Regions from separate parts of the Pseudoalteromonas sp. Xi13 genome, predicted to be linked through region 1. Evidence: riboswitches for the same ligand, from Rfam matches in the RefSeq annotation. Region 1 holds a riboswitch; the other holds the start of a gene.
The links. A riboswitch is a leader RNA that binds a small molecule or an ion and turns the genes downstream of it on or off. The one in region 1 is predicted to bind lysine.
Positions count from the first base shown of each region.

Region 1 (9,585 bases):
TCTAGGGGCGATTTAATCGCGGCGCGAGATTTGTAACCTGGTGGGCTAGGTAACTGCTCCTGCGTTACTCTACTGGCTTACACCCATGTAGGCAACAAAGAGTAAATTTCCCCTAGGCAGAACCCTTCGCTCAGTGCATGTTCAATCTCTAAAGGCCCAGCATAAACTAGCTGATGCGATGGGTAAAACAGTTATTTTTTCGCTTGCTTACCAAAGTCGTATTGGCAGTGTTTAAAAGATGGAGTATGGTATTTGCCATAATAATTCCAACCAACTTAATCTTTAATTTTCTAATGTAAAAACCAATGTGCAGGTTAAAGAGTTATTAAGTTGGATTACATGCCGTAGCCTTTATTTTTTATTTACGGCAAAACAACAGGAGTATATATGTTTCAAGTAACTACACCGCAGAGCAGCGAAGACTGGCAAGCGTACTATCAATTACGTTGGGAAGTACTACGTGCGCCTTGGAATGAGCCTCGTGGCTCTGAACAAGATGATATGGAACAAGACTCAGAGCATCGCTTTATAAAAAATAACAACGGTGATGTGCTTGGTGTGGCCCGTTTACACTTTAACAACCATGAGCAAGCGCAAGTACGTTACATGGCCGTAGCCGAAGGTAACCGTAACCAGCATATTGGTAGCCGTTTATTACACGAGCTTGAAAAAATAGCATGGACGCAAAATGCAGGCGAATTAGTGTTATTTGCTCGCGAGCGTGCGCTTGAGTTTTATAAGCGCCATGGCTACGAGCTAAAAGAAAAAGCCCACTTAGCGTATGGCGATGTACAACATTTCAAAATGATTAAGCAAAAGCCTAGTGAGCCGGGTTGGTTTCGCCACCCTGATTGGACGCAAGTACTGCAAAATATTTGGCGTGAATCAATCCCAATTAGTGATGCAATGGGTATAAAAGTAGAAAGCTACACAGATTGGCAGTTTACAACGCGTGCAGATTTAGACGCTAACTTAAACTTACACAACACTATGTTTGCAGGCTCTATATACAGCTTAGCAACCTTAACCGGTTGGGGCGCAACGTACTTAGCGCTTAAAGAGGCAGGGCTTGAGGGCAATATTGTATTAGCCGATGCCACTATAAAATACTTAAAACCACTTAATACCGACCCACGCGGTTGTGTTGATGTGCAAACCTGTAAAGGTAAACTCAGTGAGCTAGAAACAACAGGCAAAGCAAGTTATGTAGTACCTGTTACTATATTTGATGGCAGCGATGTTGTTGCAGAGTTTGAAGGGGTGTTTGCCGTTAAAAAATAACGAGTAACGCTTTAATAAAAAAGCCAAGCACTTTATAAAAGGGCTTGGCTTTTTTTATGGTGTATTAATAAATTAGAGTAAATCGGTAAGTAATATACCTACACCAATACGCTCTACATCAGCGTTATAATCAATTAGGCTCTCACCGTAACCGTTAAAGTATTGCGCGTAGCCACGTAAACGACCCCAAAGCGGGAATGACCAATCTAGTTGAAGTGCACCACGGTTATCTGAATTTAAATTGTTACGAGTCATAAAGCTAAACTCGTGATCGTGATAACGATACGCCCCGCCAAATTCAAAGTAACCCATGTATTTGTAAATATCTGGATTGTCGTCGCCATCGGCTTCTAATATATTGTCTTTTTCATCCTCAGCAATGCGATACCAAGGTTTAAAGCTAAATACAAAACCGCTCTTTTCCCATATAAAATCGGCGTAAATTCGGTTCCATGAACGAGAGTTTGGCTGGCTGCGGCCATTAGATTGGTGCGAAATACCCAGCGCTATGGCCATTTCGTCGCCCCAAAGTACGTTTTCTTGGTCTAGGTAGTTTACCCAAAATATTTCTGGTTCGTAGTTGGTTTCACGAAACGGAGAAGAAATCTCTGAATTATAAATTTGCCAATACGACTGCAAAGTAAAGCCAAAAAAGATGGCTTGGTCGTCATCTGCAAAATCATCGTACAGTGGCACTTTAATAGAAAGCTGGTATTTAGCCTCTAGGTTATCAAGGGGTTCGCCATTTTCTTCATCTGTTAGCTCGTCAAAGCCATCAAACGGGCGATCGTTAGGGTGCGAGACATACGATAAAGGTAAAATGTAGTTACGTTTATGCGGCGTAATTACGTTACGATTTTTTTTGCTTACCTCTTCGCGAGCCTTGCGTTTATCAAGTGCGGTAAGTTGTTTGTTTTCTTCAAGGGCGGAGCATTTTGTGCGCAGCTCGTCTAGGGTTTGCTTACCATCGCCACCAATTACTTCATTTAAAATACATTGCTTAACTAGCTCTATGTCGTTGTCTTGTTCATTTTTTTTAACCTCTTGTTGGGCAAAAGAGGGTGTGCTTAGTAAAGCCGTAACTGCAATCCAATAACGCCAGCTCATTGTTTATTCCTTTGAGAGTAAGGTAGATTTATAAATTATAACGTGTTTTTACATTTGTAACGGTGAACTTTCACTGAATTTACACTTATTTGATTACCTTACGTTTACACCGTTATCACAGATCAAAAAAAGCGGCATATAGCCGCTTATATTGTAAGTTAGTTAACTTACTCTCACGCAATGAGAAGGGGGAGTTATAGCGCGGTCCGTTATAACTCAAATACGTTAGTAAAAAACTTATATAGTTCAGTGCCTTGGTTTACGCTTGCTGAGGCAAAATGCAAAATAGCAATTGCATCGCAATCAAGGCTTAATGTTTGTAGGGGCTGCTCAGTTAAATAGCGCTCCATGCGTAATATATGGGCTATTGGCTCACCTGCCTTTATGTGTGCGCCTAACGGAGCAACATATTCAACCATGCCGCCAATCGGCGCATAATAAGCAAAGTAGTCATCTAAATGGCACGCATAACGGGTCATCTGCTTAGGTTGATGCGCTGCATCTACTAATACATTTTTATGGTTCAAATAGCTTAAAATGCTGTTTGCATCATCAAAGGCGGCTGCTAAATCTATTTTTTCTTGGCTGCCTAGCTCTACTGTAAAGGCCTCAACCTGTACATTGAAGTCCCTGCCTTGCGCACTAAGTGCATCACTTAGATGCCACCATGGGCAAAAGCTAGCTTCATCCATTGCGCCATCAAAGTCGCTTGGAATTAGCAGTACGTGTTCAATATTAAAATAACGTGCGCTGTCGCTGGCATACGTTGGACAGTACAGATGCTTACTTGAAATAGGCCCCGTATGTAAGTCGAGCACGAGATCGGCTTGATGCGCAAGCTTTTGCAGGTTAAGCGCAATGCGTTTACCGGTATTGAGCAAGTAAGCTGGGCCGTTAAGTTTGGCATCTATTTCATCAAGCAGGGCTTTTTTAAAATTACTTTTTAAAGCTGCATCGTCGTACTGGCTATGCTCGTGTGCAAACTGGGTGACTAAATCACTATTGTAGTGATACATACGGTTCCAGTTAGTGCCAGTAATAGGGTCGAATCGGCCAAGGGTAAATTCCCCTGATTTTTGATTACAACCAATAGGGTTAGCATAAGGTACTAAGGTAATGTCGCCTTTTAAATTGAGCTGTTTTAACTGCTCTAGCAGCTGAAAAATAACCGCGTTACCTTGTACCTCGGCGCCATGCATATTGGCTTGAATATACACGCTTGGCCCGCTGCCATCGCCTTTTAAGCGATACACCGGAATAGTTAGGGGTAAGCCGTTTGCTACTTCCCCTACTATAATGTTTTCTTGGCTAATGGGTGTTGTTATGCTCATGTTTATTACCTTAAGTAGTGACTGGCATCTTCTGCTTGGCGCACACACGTGAGCTCGCCATTTTGTAACACGTATTCTGCAGCTAGTTCATGGCATAAAAAATAGGGCATGCTTTCGGTAAAACCATAGGCGCCACATTGGCTAAACACCAGCCAGTCTTGCTCGTTTAAATCGCTTGGTAGGGTATGCTCGCCTAAGCAATCAAGGGCAGTACATAATGGGCCATATAAGCTCATTGCTTGTTCTGGCGCTGTTGATTCGCGCAGTAACGCCGCAGGAAAATCTTGGCTTGTAACAGCAGGGCGCAATAAGTGGTTAATACCACCGGTTAAAATAACTTGCTGTTGCCCGTAGTTTTGTTTGCACTCAACGACGGGGTTCGCGTAATGACCGCATTCGCCTACAGCGTAACGGCCAAGCTCCATCCAAAGCTCGTCTACACCCGCATCTTTTTTAATTTTTGCCAGCGCGGTGATTAATCCATCCCACTCAAGTGTTGCATCGTTTGGTGTGTAAGGAATACCTAAACCGCCGCCTAAGTCTAAAATTTTAAGGTTTATATTTAAGTTATTAGCCAAGGTGGTAAGCGGTGCAATCATTTGCGACCACAGCTCGCTTAGCTTTTGCGTGCTAAGCATGTTGCCCCACTGAAAAATATGCAGACCATCAAAATTAAGTGCTGGGTAATCGCCAGAATTGAGCGCTTGCCATTCATCGCAACCAAGCCCAAACGGAGTAAGGCTGTCACCCCCTAATGGGTTTTTTTCACCTTCTGGCCAGCGTAACTGCACACGCAGTAATACTTGCAGCTGCGTATTTTGCAGCTGCGCTTGCTGGTTTAACCAACGTACTTGATTGAGGCTTTCGGCAACAAAAATACGCACGCCGCGCTCAATAAAGTGTTTAATTTGTTTAGGGCTCTTTGCAGGCCCTGTGTTGAGCACGCGCTGTGAACTAATACCTTGTGCAAGGACTTGTTCAAGCTCACCTTTACTTGCTACGTCAAAGTTAAATCCGGCGCTGTCTAGGCATTGAATAACCTTAGAAAGCGGATTGGCTTTTACCGCATACCAAAGCTTTACATCGGATTGCGCAACTAAACGGGTAAGGTGTGCGTTTAGTTTGTCTAAGTCGTAAACAAAAAAAGGTGTATCAAGTTGCTGAGTAAGTGTATTTACGGCGGCCTTGATAGGCGTGCTCAAAAAGCTCATTATCGTAAAACCTCTTCTAGCAATAACGATGCATCGCTTTGCTCGTCGCGGTATTTAACAATGAGTGCACACGACATGCTTAAGCCTTGCTCACGAGCCCATTCGTTAGACGCAGGGCGAGAGCCTGGTATTACAATAGCGTACTCTGGAATTGGCTCGCCTTTATCTAGCTGGCGCTCGTTAACACAGTCGTAAACCGGAATAGTGGCAGATAAACGCACACCTGGCGCAAGTACCGCGCCTTTTTTAACCACTACGCCTTCAACAATAACACAACCTGCGCCAATAAACGCATCGTCTTCAACCACGACTGGGCTTGCCCCAATTGGCTCAAGTACACCACCAAGTTGAACAGCTGCGCTTAAATGTACATTTTTACCAACTTGTGCACACGAACCCACTAATGCGTGGCTATCAACCATAGTACCTTCGTCGATGTATGCGCCAATATTTACGTACGCTGGTGGCATAATAATAGTGCCTTTAGCTACGTAGGCTCCGCGGCGAACACTGGTGCCACCTGGTACCATACGCACGCCATCGTCAGTGCTAAATTCTTGCGGTGCAAGGTTGTGCTTATCAACAAACCCGCCTGCAAACTCGGTGTTAGTGCCATTTTTAAAGGCTTCTAAAATGCCTTGTTTTACTTCTACGTTAGCTTCCCATTGGCCGCTTTCGTTTTGTGATGCTGCGCGTACTGCGCCCGATTCTAAATTATTTAGTAGTTCTAACCAGCTCATTATAAAAACCTGTGTTTAATGCCAAGATAAAATGGTGTCGTTTGCAGTGGTAATGCAATCGGTTTGCGTTAACTCAAGATGCGTTAAAGGTGGACGCAACAGTGGGCTATTTAAACGCCCTTGCTGGTGCATTAGCACTTTTACGGGAATAGGGTTTGCTACAGCAAATAGGCTATTAATAGCCCGAGTCCACTGAGCAAATAAATTGGGGTGTTGACCGCTTAGGCTGCGCTTTACAAATTCATGTGTTTGCAAAGGCCATGCATTGGCCGCAACCGAAACTAAGCCTTTTGCACCTGCTTGGGCAAAGTAGGGCATAAGTGCATCGTCGCCACTGTATAGCGCTAAATTAGGCGCGGCTTGTCGGTATGCTTCAAATTGGGTGATGTTGCCACTGGCTTCTTTTAAAGCCCACAGTTTTGGGTGCGCTTTTAAGTTTTCAATGGTCTCGATAGGAATGCTTACACCGCTGCGCCCAGGTACGTTGTACAACATACACGGATGCGCGCTTTCGTTTAATAAGCTTTCGTACCAATGTGTTTGACCTACAGCCCCTGGTTTTGCATAAAGAGGCGAGCCTAATAAGTAGCTGTGAATAGGTAATTGGTTACAGTAGCTAACCCATTCTTTTTGTTGGGCCAAATTACTACCACCAACAGCAACCATAAGCGGTACACTGGGTTTTAATTGGCACACGTGCTCAACAATGCCTTGCTGCTCTTTAAGCGTAAGGGCTAAGCCTTCACCTGTGCTACCGAGCAGTAAAATACCGTTGTGTGCCGCTTCTTGTTCGCTAACAAGTGTTGTGAGCGTGTCGTAGTCAACATTACCTTGTTGATCAAACGGCGTAACAAGCGCTGTCCACAGTGCGTAGTCGTCTAAATTGAAGTTGTGAATCATCTCTTACGAACCTATAAGGTGTTCGAGATATTAAGGAGGCTGTATGATGTGAGCCGCATTAACGTCGTTCGAACAGTATTCGAAGAGCGAATGGGCTTAAAATAATAGGGCGCACGGCCTTATTATTTAAGACCAGAAGCTCTCCACCAAACTAATAAGCTGTTTTAAAACAGCTATTGGTGACAGTCGCTAGGATTCAACCTAGTCGCCCGAAGTAATTGCTTCGCAAAAGCGTTTACCTCTCGGCGGTATTCCCCTCACATATGCTCACTGGAGTTTGCGCTCCTAACATACGCTACCTGAATAACGCACCTCTTCTAGCCCTTTGTATTTTATTTAACCGCTAAAGGTTTAACAAAATACAATTTAAATAGGGTAATTGCGGCGATTAAAACATTTTAGCCGTCTAGGTGTCAAGTTGCAGGATACAGATTAGTTCATCGAAAATGTGGGTGGTTACGTATTGGCTGCTTTTCTCGTAAACTAACCCTATGAGCAGTGATGAGGTATTTAATAAGTATGGAAAAATTTAGCGATATTTATAAGCGAGCAGTAGAGCGAAAAGGTTCTGAAAAAATGCTTAAGTTATTACTCGCAAAACCCTTATCTAAAAAAGCATTAAGCGCATTAAGTGACGACGATTGGCTTGAAGAGTTTACCCGTAAAGTATTTCAAAGCGGGTTTTACTGGTCGGTAATAAACAGTAAATGGCCAGGTTTTAGAGAGGTTTTTTGGCAGTTTAGTGTTGATAAATTACTTATGATGCCGCCCGATATGCTCGAGCAAAAAGCAACTGATGAGCGCATTATTCGTAATTATAAAAAGGTAAAAACAATTCCTGAAAATGCCTACATGATCCACGAAATAGCTCAGGAACATGGCAGTTTTAGCAAGTTTGTAGCTAACTGGCCAAGCGATGACATTATTGGTTTATGGGCATATTTAAAAAAACACGGCGCCCGTTTGGGCGGCAATACAGGCCCGTATGCCTTAAGAGCGCTTGGTAAAGATACTTTTTTACTTTCGCGAGATGTAGAAAGTTACCTAAGAGCGCACAAAATTATCGATGGCGGCCTGCAGACTAAAAAATCACTCACTGCCGCAGAGGCGTTTTTTAACGAAATGCAAAAGCAAAGTGGTTTGAGCCTGCAAGAACTTAGCTTAATTGTGGCTTACAGCGTGGGCGACAATCGCGTAGGCATAAGCCAACAAACAGAGGATTAACCATGAAACTAGTGCCAAGATACACAGACATAGCAGATAACTTCGCAATAGAGGATAGTCCTTCAAGCGTTGCAGCTGCGCAATTACTTTTGTGGAACGAAGCGTTAGCACAGCAGTTTAATATAGATGTTGAGCCTGCGCTGCGCGCCAGTACTTTTGCTGGTAACGAGCCACAACCGGTAAATGCTGTAGCGCTTGGCTATTCTGGGCATCAGTTTGGGCACTTTTCGCCGCGCTTGGGTGATGGGCGAGCGCACTTACTGGGTGCTATCAGCGATGATAAAAATCAGCTGTGGGATATTCAGTTAAAAGGCTCAGGCGCCACGCCTTTTTCAAGAGGAGGCGATGGGCGATGTGCACTAGGCCCCGCTATTCGCGAGTATATTATGAGCGAAGCTATGCATGGCTTAGGGATTAAAACCACGCGGTGTTTGGCTGTTGTCGGCACAGGCGAAGCTGTTTATCGTAATCCGCCGCAACCTGGCGCAATTGTTACCCGCTTAGCAAGTAGCCATATTCGCGTTGGCTCGTTTCAGTATTTAGCAACTCAAGGTGATGTAGAGGGATTAAAAAAATTAGCAGATGTAGCCATTGAACGCCATTACCCAAGTATTCAATCAGCAGGGGCTCAGCGCTATTTAGACTTTTTAGCAGCCGTTATAAATAGTCAGCTAGCGCTGGTTATTAGCTGGATGCGAGTGGGCTTTATTCATGGCGTTATGAATACTGATAATACCTTGATAAGTGGCGAAACTATCGACTACGGCCCGTGTGCAATGATGAATACCTTTGATTTTGATACCGTATTTAGCTCAATTGATAAGCAAGGTCGTTATGCCTATGGTAATCAGCCAAATATTGTAAGTTGGAACTGCGCGCGTTTAGCTGAGAGCCTAATCCCGCTAATAGATGAAGATGATGAACAAGCTGTAAGTTTAATGACGCCGCTAATTAATCAGTTTTCTACGTTATTTAACGAGCAATATAATCAAATGTGGGCACAAAAATTAGGCTTAGCAGGTTATAACGAAGACGATGTAGAGCTTGTAAGTAAGTTATTATTGTTATTCCAAGAGCATAAGCTCGATTACACCAATACCTTTGATGCCTTAACCGAGTCACTAAAGGGTGGCAAAGTGCCAGATGAATTAACGCAATGGGCCATGTTATGGCAAAAAAGATGTGATGAAAACAGCTATAACCTAATGAGAGCGGCTAACCCAAGGGTTATACCGCGTAATCACATCGTCGAAGAAATACTTGCGCAATATAATCAACACGGCGAGAGCGAGCTGTTAAGCGACTTCTTAGCGGTGATGAGTAACCCATATGATAAAACAGCTAATTTAGCCCGCTTTCAAGAGACAGGTAAAGATGACAAGGGCTATCAAACTTTTTGCGGTACTTAAGTATTGTAATTAATTGTAAGTTTTTGATTATAAATAGTCATTTTTAAATAATGCAGTGTACAATGATTGAGCAGTTACACACTCGGTGTTATTGTGCGCATTCATAAAAAGTAACTATTTATAAATTACCATAATTTATTAATTGCAGATTAGGTAAAAATTTTTACTTAACCTACAATTGGTGGTTGGAATGCCTGTAGATCGTTGAAAAAATTTATAAACTTTATTTTTCGTTAAGTATCGATTAACAAAAGCTCGGGTAGTGTGTACAAAACTGGTTGAGCTAGTATTGATTAGCTACAATTTTCTAAGTTGTTAAAATGGGAAGAAAACAATGAAATTAAAATCACTTACAATTGCAATTGCGTTAGCTGCAACTAGC
Region 1 is NZ_CP034439.1:208,632-218,216, forward strand. Features, by position in the region: gene EJ103_RS01015 (bifunctional GNAT family N-acetyltransferase/hotdog fold thioesterase) at 388-1,281, shown strand; gene EJ103_RS01020 (phospholipase A) at 1,354-2,388, opposite strand; gene EJ103_RS01025 (succinylglutamate desuccinylase/aspartoacylase family protein) at 2,598-3,719, opposite strand; gene EJ103_RS01030 (PLP-dependent decarboxylase) at 3,725-4,930, opposite strand; gene EJ103_RS01035 (2,3,4,5-tetrahydropyridine-2,6-dicarboxylate N-succinyltransferase) at 4,930-5,670, opposite strand; gene dapA (4-hydroxy-tetrahydrodipicolinate synthase) at 5,686-6,570, opposite strand; lysine riboswitch at 6,699-6,895, opposite strand; gene EJ103_RS01045 (DNA-3-methyladenine glycosylase I) at 7,090-7,794, shown strand; gene EJ103_RS01050 (protein adenylyltransferase SelO family protein) at 7,797-9,203, shown strand; gene EJ103_RS01055 (OmpA family protein) at 9,538-9,585, shown strand, end outside.

Region 2 (9,585 bases), 1.7 Mb from region 1:
GGCAGGTTTGCATCTGGCTGCAGGTACGAGCCATAAATCATCATGCAGCCAACCCCTAATGAGAGCGAGAAAAAAGCCTGCCCCATTGCAGCAATGATTAAATTTGGGTCAAGCACTTGGCTAAAATTAGGAATTAAATAAGCAGCAAACCCTTCGCTGGCGCCTTCTAAACTGGCTATATAAAAAATTAAGCCAATTAGTAGCACCAATAACAATGGCATTAAACGGCGTGACCAGGTTTCAATCCCAGATTTAACCCCTTTTAAAATAATACTGGCGGTTAAAATAAGCATAAGCGGCGTAAATATAAAATTACGCACCATAGAGTCGCTGTGTAAAAATTCGCTTGCGGCGGTAAAACCAAAAAATGTAGTAATAGGCTCTATGGCGTAAGAGAGCATCCACCCAGCTACAATGGAATAAAAGCTAAGCATAACCACAGCGCCCGCAAGGCCAATATATCCTGCGGCAGCACCTACTTTTTTGTTGGTATTTTGCCACGCATTACCCAATGCTTTTACTGGGTTTGCTTGCGCTTGGTGGCCTAAATAAAGTTCGGTATAAAGCGCAGGTAGCGCAAGTAAAAATATAACTACAAAGTAAACCAATAAAAATGCACCGCCACCATGGTTGGCCGCCTGCGTAGGAAAACCCCAAATATTACCTAAACCCACTGCTGCGCCTGCAGCGGCTAAAACAAAACCAAAACGGCTTTGAAATCCATCACGCACTTGTGCCATACATCTACAAATTCTGTTATTCTTTGATTATTGTGAATTAAACCATATTTAATGCCAACTGAGTAATAAAATTGCTTTTGGCATAAATAAGCGCTGTTAACCGCTCATAATTACAGCACTCACTTATTTTAAGCGCGTATGACTAACCACTTTTTTAAAAACACCCTAAGTATTGCTCCCTCTTTTTATAGCGATTTATCCCCTAGCAACAATACTATTTTAGTGTTTAATGCCAACACACTTAATTTAGAACACCTTGATTTAACCCAATACCTAAGCCCATTTGAGCTAAGCGTTATAAATCGCCGTAAACGAATGCAAGCAAAGCAAGAATATCTAGCATCGCGTATATTACTAAAGCAACTTGCAAAGCATACTCAGCCCCAATACGCACACATACCGCTTAATAAAATGAGCACCCACTTTAATGAAGAATGCTCAAAACTACAGCTCCATATAAACCACACCGTTATAAATACCTGTATTTCGCACTCGCATGGCTTAGTTGGCGTTGCACTTAATGTTACTAAGGCGGAGTTTGGCTTTGATATTGAAAAAATAAACTTAAAACGCCCATTCGAAAAGCTCGCTAAGCATTTTTATAATAAGGCTGAAATTGCCTTAATTACCGCCCCTTTGGCTATAAAAGAGCAAGCTCAGAGCTTTTTTAGAATTTGGACCTTAAAAGAAGCACTCGCTAAAGCAACTAGCCGCCCAATAGCGCAATTGCTTAGCCCAAATGTATTTGATGAATTTTCTTTGTTAAACCTTACAGCATCGAGTAACAGCATAACGGTTGCCAATGAGGAGTTTGATATAAGCGTGGCGCATAAAAAAAGCACCGACTGGCGGTGCTTTATACTAAATAACTTGGATACTTAATAACTTGGCTTTAAAAGCTTAAGCAGCGCTTTCTAATAAGCGGCTGTGTATTGCTTGTACCACGGTATCTGATTCGCTTTGCTCTACTAAAAAGCATAAGTTGTGCTTACTTGCACCATGACAAATTAATCGAATATTAAACTCTTTTAGTACGTTCATTAGGTTCATTTCGTGCTGGCGTAGCTGTATTTCAGAGCCTATAAGCGCCACTAAGGTTAAGTTGTTTTCAACCGATACATGACAAAATTCGGCCAATTTATCTAAACACGCTTGCTCAAGCTCAGGTCGCGAGGCATTAGGCGCGTTATCGAGCGTAATGGCAACACTAATTTCTGAGGTAGTAACTAAATCTACCGATATGTTAAATTCACTTAAAATAGTAAATACACGGGCCAAAAAGCCACTTGCTAATAACATTTCTGGGCTTTTAAGCGTTAGCAATATTTGGTTTTTACGCTGCGTAACGGCACGAATACCTGGCTGCTGCGATTTTTCACGCTCAATCCACGTTCCTCCGCGCTCTGGCTCGCGGCTAGAGCCTACAAATACATTAATATGGCTACGGCTTGCTGGTAAAATAGTTGCAGGGTGCAATACTTTTGCGCCAAATGTCGCCATTTCTGCGGCTTCATCAAAGCTTAAACGGGCAATTGGCGTTGCCTTAGCGCATAAACGCGGGTCGGTGCTAAAAATACCCACTACATCGGTCCAAATGTGTACACTTTTAGCGTTAATAGCCTCTGCTAATAACGCCGCACTGTAGTCAGAGCCACCACGACCAAGCGTTGTGGTTTGGCCAAATTCATCACTACCAATAAACCCTTGTGTAACTATTACTTGCTCATCTAATAACGGAATTAACAGATCTTTAGCGGCTTGTGCAGTGGCCGCAACATCGGGCGTTGCTTTACCAAATTGGCTGTCGGTTTTAAGCACTTTGCGTACATCAAACCTATCTGCATTTAAGCCTTTTAAGCGCAGCACTTGAGCAAATAAATAAGACGATAAACGCTCGCCAAAGCTAAGCAGCTCATCGTGTTGTTGATCAGTAGTGAGTGTTTCAAGTGCTAACGTTTGAAACGCTTTTAACGTCTCGTTAAAACCTACGGCTAAATCGGCCTCAAGCGACAACTCATCTAAAATAGCCTGTTGAATAGCCAATACGCCATCTATGTGTGCTTGGCGCTGCTCTTTACTAAGGTCGGGTTTGCACAGTGCAACTAAGTGGTTAGTTACGCCGGCACTGGCGCTCACAGCTACAATACGTACGCTTTTATCTGCAACAATAATTTCGCTGCAGCGACTCATCGCTTCAAAGTTTGCAACACTGGTTCCGCCAAATTTGGCAACGATGTAATCTGATTTTGCGCCTGATACTGTTTGTGGCACTGATTGGGTAGTCATTTCGTCTCCTTTCGCGGTATCCAAACCGCTAAAAAACAAGAAGAACTTGGCAAAGGAATGCAAATAAGATGTGTCCGCTGCCAGAAGCTCTCCACCTAAGTTGGTGACAGTTTTGGGGATTCAGCCCCATAAACCGAAAAACACGGTTGACGTAACCTTGTTTTCCTCGGCGAGTACTTCCCTCTTTAATGGTTATGGGCGTTCGTCACCTACCATTAAATACCTAAGTATCGCACCTCTTCTGAATGTTGTATTAACCTGTGGCTAATAAAACAAAACCCCACTGTGTAGCGGGGCTTTGAAAGTTATCGTTTAGACGTCTAGCTGTCAAGGTGTTTTAGCTAATATAACGCGAATAATTTAGCCAAGGTTTACATTGCTGGCTACTTTTACAGCGCTTAATGTAACTCACCTGTACGCCAGCTAAAAAAATGTGTAAATTAAGCCAGTTAATAACGAGTACTTTTTATTATAAAAATATAAAAACTACGCTCTGCTTTAAGTGTAGTTAACTCATTACTAGGATGTATCACCGCATTATGATCCCAGCTAAAAAGCTGCTTAACACCCTTAGCGAACACTGGGGTGTTTTAGAGCTATTATTTAAACGTTTTAAAATGGCCGACTTTAGCCTCAAAGACGTGCAAAACGCCATTAAGCAAAAACACCCCACGTGGACAAACGAGCGCATATACAAAGAAACAAATCGTTTGCTCAATCAAGACATACTTATTCCATTGGCTAAATCATCCCAGCTTGAAATAAACCGCGCCATTGCCGATTTTGCGACCTTTTTATTACAAGAAGAACACCTAGGTTTAGCACAAGAAATTAGCGTTTTGGTTGATGATTTAGCACGCCTAGGAAACCGATTAGATAATGCCGGTGAAATAGAAGACTTTGACGATTTACGCCGCTATAGCCGCATTATGGATGATCGGGTGCGTAAAATAATGAAGCTTTACGCGCACAACGAAAACGCTATTTTAAACATTGTTGAGCAAGCTAAATCTGATCACGCGGTGCAATCTTTGCAAAAGCGCTACAAAGCGGTAATAGAAGCCTTTGACGAATACATAGAGCCGATGCTTGAAATGGTCGATATTCGCGGTGACTTTCATGCCTGTTTTACATTGATTGAGCAGCAAATAAGTAAGCAAATAGAGCACATTGAACGCTCAGGCAAAGCCTACAGCGACAAACGTATGCTTGAGCAATTGCGTACTCGGATACTCGAAATGCATTTAGTTGGCCGCGAAAGCTTACGCAAAAGTGCCGATATGCTTATGCCACTGCGCGAAGAGTTACGCCGTAATAACCTAATTACCCGCCAGGCAGCAAAAGTGCTTGGCCTTGTGCGTAAAAATGGCGTAGACAACATGCTAAGCGCGGTACAACCAAACTTTGTAAGCGATGCGCAGCGTTATTCGCTTGGCCAGCAGCGTCATATAGTTGCCTATATGGCAAGCTTGGTAGAATTTGAACACGAAGAATACCAGCTCCCAGAGCAACAAGACGTGCCGGCATTTGTCACGCCAAACATTCCTGATTACCACGATGTTAAAACAAGCTTTGCAAAACGCTTTAATAAAAAACGTAAAAAGCCCCAGCCATTGCTGCAATTTTTAGATGAAAGCTACCCAGAATTAGACGCCGACGAAATGCTATTTTTATATCAAAAACTAGTCAGCGACAGTGAAATTCACATTAGCCAAAGCGATGAAAAAACACGCGTAAAAATTGCCGGCCAGCATTTTTCGTTATACCCATTTAATTCTGCGCCTCAGCCAGATACACAGGCAGACGAGTAACACATGACACATATAAACTTAGACGAGCTTACGCACCTACAAGCCATTAATAAAAAATTAGGTGCGGGTTACCATATTTGCGAACAAGACAACGTAATGTGGCAAGAGCTTGACCAGCACATAGAATCTTATAGCGCCTTATTTAGCGCCCTTGGCCACGATTTAAAACACGACAGCCGCGGCTTTTACTACTTTGCCAGCGACGAAAGCACGCCAAACATGGGTAAAATATCCCGTGCTATTGCACTGACTATTTACATTTTAATTGAGCACTTTGCCAATACGGGTAAAGACCCAATGCGTGCCCTATTTGATGAAGTAAACGATTTAGAACTGATGCAAACCTTAGTGCAAATTAATAAACACTTGTTTGATCAGCTTGAGATATTTTCGGGCTCAGATTTACGAAAAGATGTATACCTGCGTATGGTACGTTTAGGCCTTGCCCGCGAAGTAGAAGGCGGCTTTATGCTACAAGCGCCTATTCACCGCTATATTGATGCACTTATGGAAGTAAACGAAGAAACCTACATTACAGAGGACGAGCAATGAAAAACTTATACGGACTAAGTAAACTCGCCCTACTTAATACCGCAGGCTATGCAAAGTGTGTTATTCCTCTTGATAAAAGTAGCTCTATTTGTGCACCAAACAATACCGGTAAAAGCTCGGTTATTAACGCCCTGCAATTTCCGCTAATAAACGATTTGCGCCTAACCGAATGGGACGGGCACGATTTAGATGAAACCCGTAAATTTTATTTTTCATCAGATCAGTCGTACATTTTGCTTGAAGCCAACCTCCCCCATGGCTCGGTGGTTATTGGTGTAGCAGGCCTTGGTAAAATAGCCGGTTACGCGCATCAGTACTTTTGTTATCAAGGCAAACTTGATTTAGCGCAGTACACGCAAGGTAATACCATTATTAAGTTTACCAAGCTGTTTAATCATTTAAAAACGCAAGGTTACAACCCTATAGAGCTTAAAGCACAAGAGCTAAACGCCCTGCTTACCGGCGGCGCAACACCTTTTGACGGCGACATTAATTTAAAAATGATCCCGCTTAATAACGTGCAAGACTCCGCCATTTATAAAGAAATTTTTAGGCGTATTCTTAACTTACACAAATTGGGTGCAAGCGATGTTAAACGCTTTATGCTACGTGTGTTTGAACGCCATATGTCTAACTCTAAAGTGGACTTTTACGAAGTATGGCGTCGCTCGTTTGATAAAGTAAATCGTGCTAAACGCGAATTAAAAGCGCTTGAATCAATGCAAGAGCCAATAACGGCGCTTGAATCAATGCTTGAAAACCAAACCGTGCTTAAAGGTAAGTTAGCAGCCTACGCGCCTAAAATTGATCAAGCATTAATAGACTTTGATACCTACCAAGAAGAGCAACTAAGCGAACTAGCCATTGCCCTTGAAGACATAGAGCACGAAAAACACGAGTTTGAGCAAAAGCAAAGCTTATACGTACAGCAATCGCGCGATATAGAGCGCAGGCAAACCCAAATAGAGCAATGGTTTTTAGATTACAGCGCTCTTAAAAGTGAATTTGAACTGGTAAATAAAGCCACCCTTAAAACCAACCTTGGCCAACTTAAGCAAGACTACGAGTCGCTTTCGCACTCGATTACCAGCGCACAAGGGCAAAGCCTACACACGCTTGATTACCGCATTAGCGAAACGCAAAAGCAAATTAAAAGCTTAAAACTGCAGCTTAAAAACCTTGAGTTTAATTTGTTTACTCGAATGCGCGAAGACCTATCACTTAAAGAAGTAGAAGAAATATCGCGCATTTTAAACCCCGATATACTCTCGTTTGCCACCACCAGCAATGGCGATATAACCATTGATGATGAAGACGCATTTGGGGAATTTTTATCGCTATTAAGCGAAAACGTCAAAGGCGGTGTACTAACGCTTCCAGGTGCAAGCATTAAACTTAAAAAACTGTCGCCAGTGCAAATGCAAAGCGGCGAAAACAAAGCCCAACTTAGCGCTCAGCTAGACGCGCTGGAACGCTCGTTAAAAGAGTTTAAACAACAGCGCGAAGTAGCCGCTAACGTGGCCGATAAACAAAAAGAAAAAGATGCACTTTACGATGAGCTAATGAGCGCAGAGAGCGCCCTAAAACGCTTAGAGCAATTTGAGGTAATGCAGCAATCGGTAGAAGCGCAATCCATGCTAAAAGAGCAGTTATTAGCAGAGCGCGAACAAGTTGACGACTACCTGCAAGACATTCAAAAAAATAGTGGCTCAATTGCAGACAGGCGCTCGTTAATTAAATCTAAGCAAGAGCAAATTAATCGCCAAACCGAGCGCCTACGCCAAGTTAAAAGCGAGCGAATTGACCACACGCTTGATTTATACAGCGGTAAAGTAACCCCGTATATGATTGATATAACAGTCGACTTTGATAACTTAAGCGACCTAGTACATCACTTTAATAAAGACTGCCAAGAGCTGCGCAACTTTGACATAAACGTGCGTAATACCTATTTGCATGTATATAACGCGGGTATTACTAAGTTCGATAACGAAAACGACGAATTTACTAAATACCAAAAGTTGATTAGCGCGTTTCATAACCTCGATAACGAACGCGATGCCGTTGAGCGCCAAGGCCGCGTAGCCCTGACCGAAGTAGCCGCCACAATTAAAGGCTTGCGTGAAGACTTAGACCGACTTCGCCGCGAAATGAACAGCTTTAATAAAGGCATAAGCCAGCACCGTATTTCTAACCTTCAAGCGTTTAAAATTAACGTAATACCGCGCAAAATGCTGGTTGATAGTATTGATACCATTATCAGCACGTCGCATCAGTTTGAACAAGGCGACACCCTTGATTTATTAAGCCAAGAACCTTACAGCGAAAGCGCGGTAAACGAAGCAAAAGATCACCTAATAAAACTTGCCTCCGACAAAGCAGGCCTTACATTAACTGACTTATTTGATATTCGTTTTGAAGTGGTTAACCGCGCAGGTGAAACAGAACACTTTGAAAAAATAGACTCAGCTGGCTCAAACGGGACCCGTATTACTATTAAGTTATTATGTGGCATGTTGTTTATTCGTTACTTATTAAGCGATCAGGAACAAAACCTTTACCGTATACCTATTTATATTGATGAAGCGGCCGACATTGACCCGCAAAACCAAAAAGCAATCATAGAAACGGCACTGAGCTTTGGCTTTGTGCCAATTTTTGCCTCGGTTAAACCGCAGGTAAGCTGTGATTACATTGTACCTATTCGTTCAGTAAAAGATGGCGCCCAAAACTGGGTAGACGAAAAAGACTGGATTGAAGTTGAACACAATTAATTGGCCGTTAAGGCAAACCAACTAAACTAAAATATAGGACGTTAAACTAATACACATTTAAACGATGTGTGTTATTTTAAATTAACGCATTTTATTGGAGCAAAGGTAATGAAAAATATACTTATTGTTGCAGCGCTGACATTACTTACAGCCTGTACGCAAACCCCTGACTGGGATTACGACAAATCAGCCAACTTTAGTAATTTTAAAACATTTGCTTGGGTAGAAAACGCGAGCCTAACCAAAGACACCACAAACTACCAAATTAACGGCTTAATGGAAAAACGTGTACGTACTGCCGTTAATAATGAGCTTAGCCAAACATTAGGTATGAGCTTAGTAGACCCAGCCCAAGCTGACGTACTAGTTAACTACCATGCATCGGTAGATAAAGAGCTAGAAGTAGACAGCTTTAACGTAGGCTACGGCGCGCGTTGGGGGTACTGGGGTACGGGTTTTCAACGCGACATTAGCGCCCGCGAATACGAAGTGGGTACGTTAGTAATTGATATTATTGACCGCGAATCAAACCAACTTGTATGGCGCGGCGCAAAAGAAGGTCGATTAAAGAAAAAACAATCGCCTGAGCAACGCGAAGCATCAATTAAAGAAACAGTCGCTAATATTTTAAGCAACTTCCCGCCGCAAAAGCAGCAGTAAGTTAAAATTAGCGTTAAATAAGTTTTAAAAAGCTCACAGTATGTGAGCTTTTTTGTGGGTTTTTATTTTTGGGACTTCAGATTTAAATAATTACGAGCTGCGCTCGTCACGTCAGCAAGCTGCACGTCTACAACTATTCCGAGCTAAATTTAAGTTATAGGGACTAATTATTTGAGCAAGAAAGTGAAGCTTTAAATTATGTATAATTTTTCTAATATAATTTAAGTGTTGAGCCTACCTAGAGTAGCGTTGACAGTAATATCTTTGTAAATAGTTTTTAGCAGAAAACACTTACACCACTTCCAAAGACTGGTATTTACAGTAAACCGCTGATCAAGCTATATTGATTTTAAAGTACTAAGAGAAATTAAAAAGGTTAAATAAAGGATTAAAATGAAACCTACATGCCCTAGTTGCCATAATAAGATCAAAAGTACGGAAATAAAAAACACTAATAAAAAAGGGATATTTTTTGAAGTCGAGTGCCCATATTGTCAAACATGGATACGTTTGAATAAAACACTAGAAGTGTTAAAAACACTTGGAATATCACTTTTATTAATAACTAGCCTGCTAAATATTTTCAGTATTCAAAGTGAATATAGTTTAGTTTTCTCAACCGTAGGCTTTGTCGGTATATTTATAGTTATGATTATTACTTTTTTTGGTAAACATGAAGCAACCAAATAATAAAAAAACAAAAAAGAAGCCTAAAATCAAACACGCTAATATTAGTAATACCAGAATGTTATTAAATCAAAT
Region 2 is NZ_CP034439.1:2,187,132-2,196,716, forward strand. Features, by position in the region: gene EJ103_RS09815 (sodium-dependent transporter) at 1-740, opposite strand, end outside; gene EJ103_RS09820 (4'-phosphopantetheinyl transferase superfamily protein) at 879-1,622, shown strand; gene lysC (lysine-sensitive aspartokinase 3) at 1,641-3,026, opposite strand; lysine riboswitch at 3,103-3,275, opposite strand; gene EJ103_RS09830 (hypothetical protein) at 3,566-4,837, shown strand; gene EJ103_RS09835 (hypothetical protein) at 4,841-5,389, shown strand; gene EJ103_RS09840 (ATPase) at 5,386-8,163, shown strand; gene EJ103_RS09845 (DUF4136 domain-containing protein) at 8,272-8,823, shown strand; gene EJ103_RS09855 (hypothetical protein) at 9,497-9,585, shown strand, end outside.
Region 2: linked by a shared signal. The riboswitch ahead of lysC (lysine-sensitive aspartokinase 3) and the one ahead of dapA (4-hydroxy-tetrahydrodipicolinate synthase) in region 1 are both predicted to bind lysine.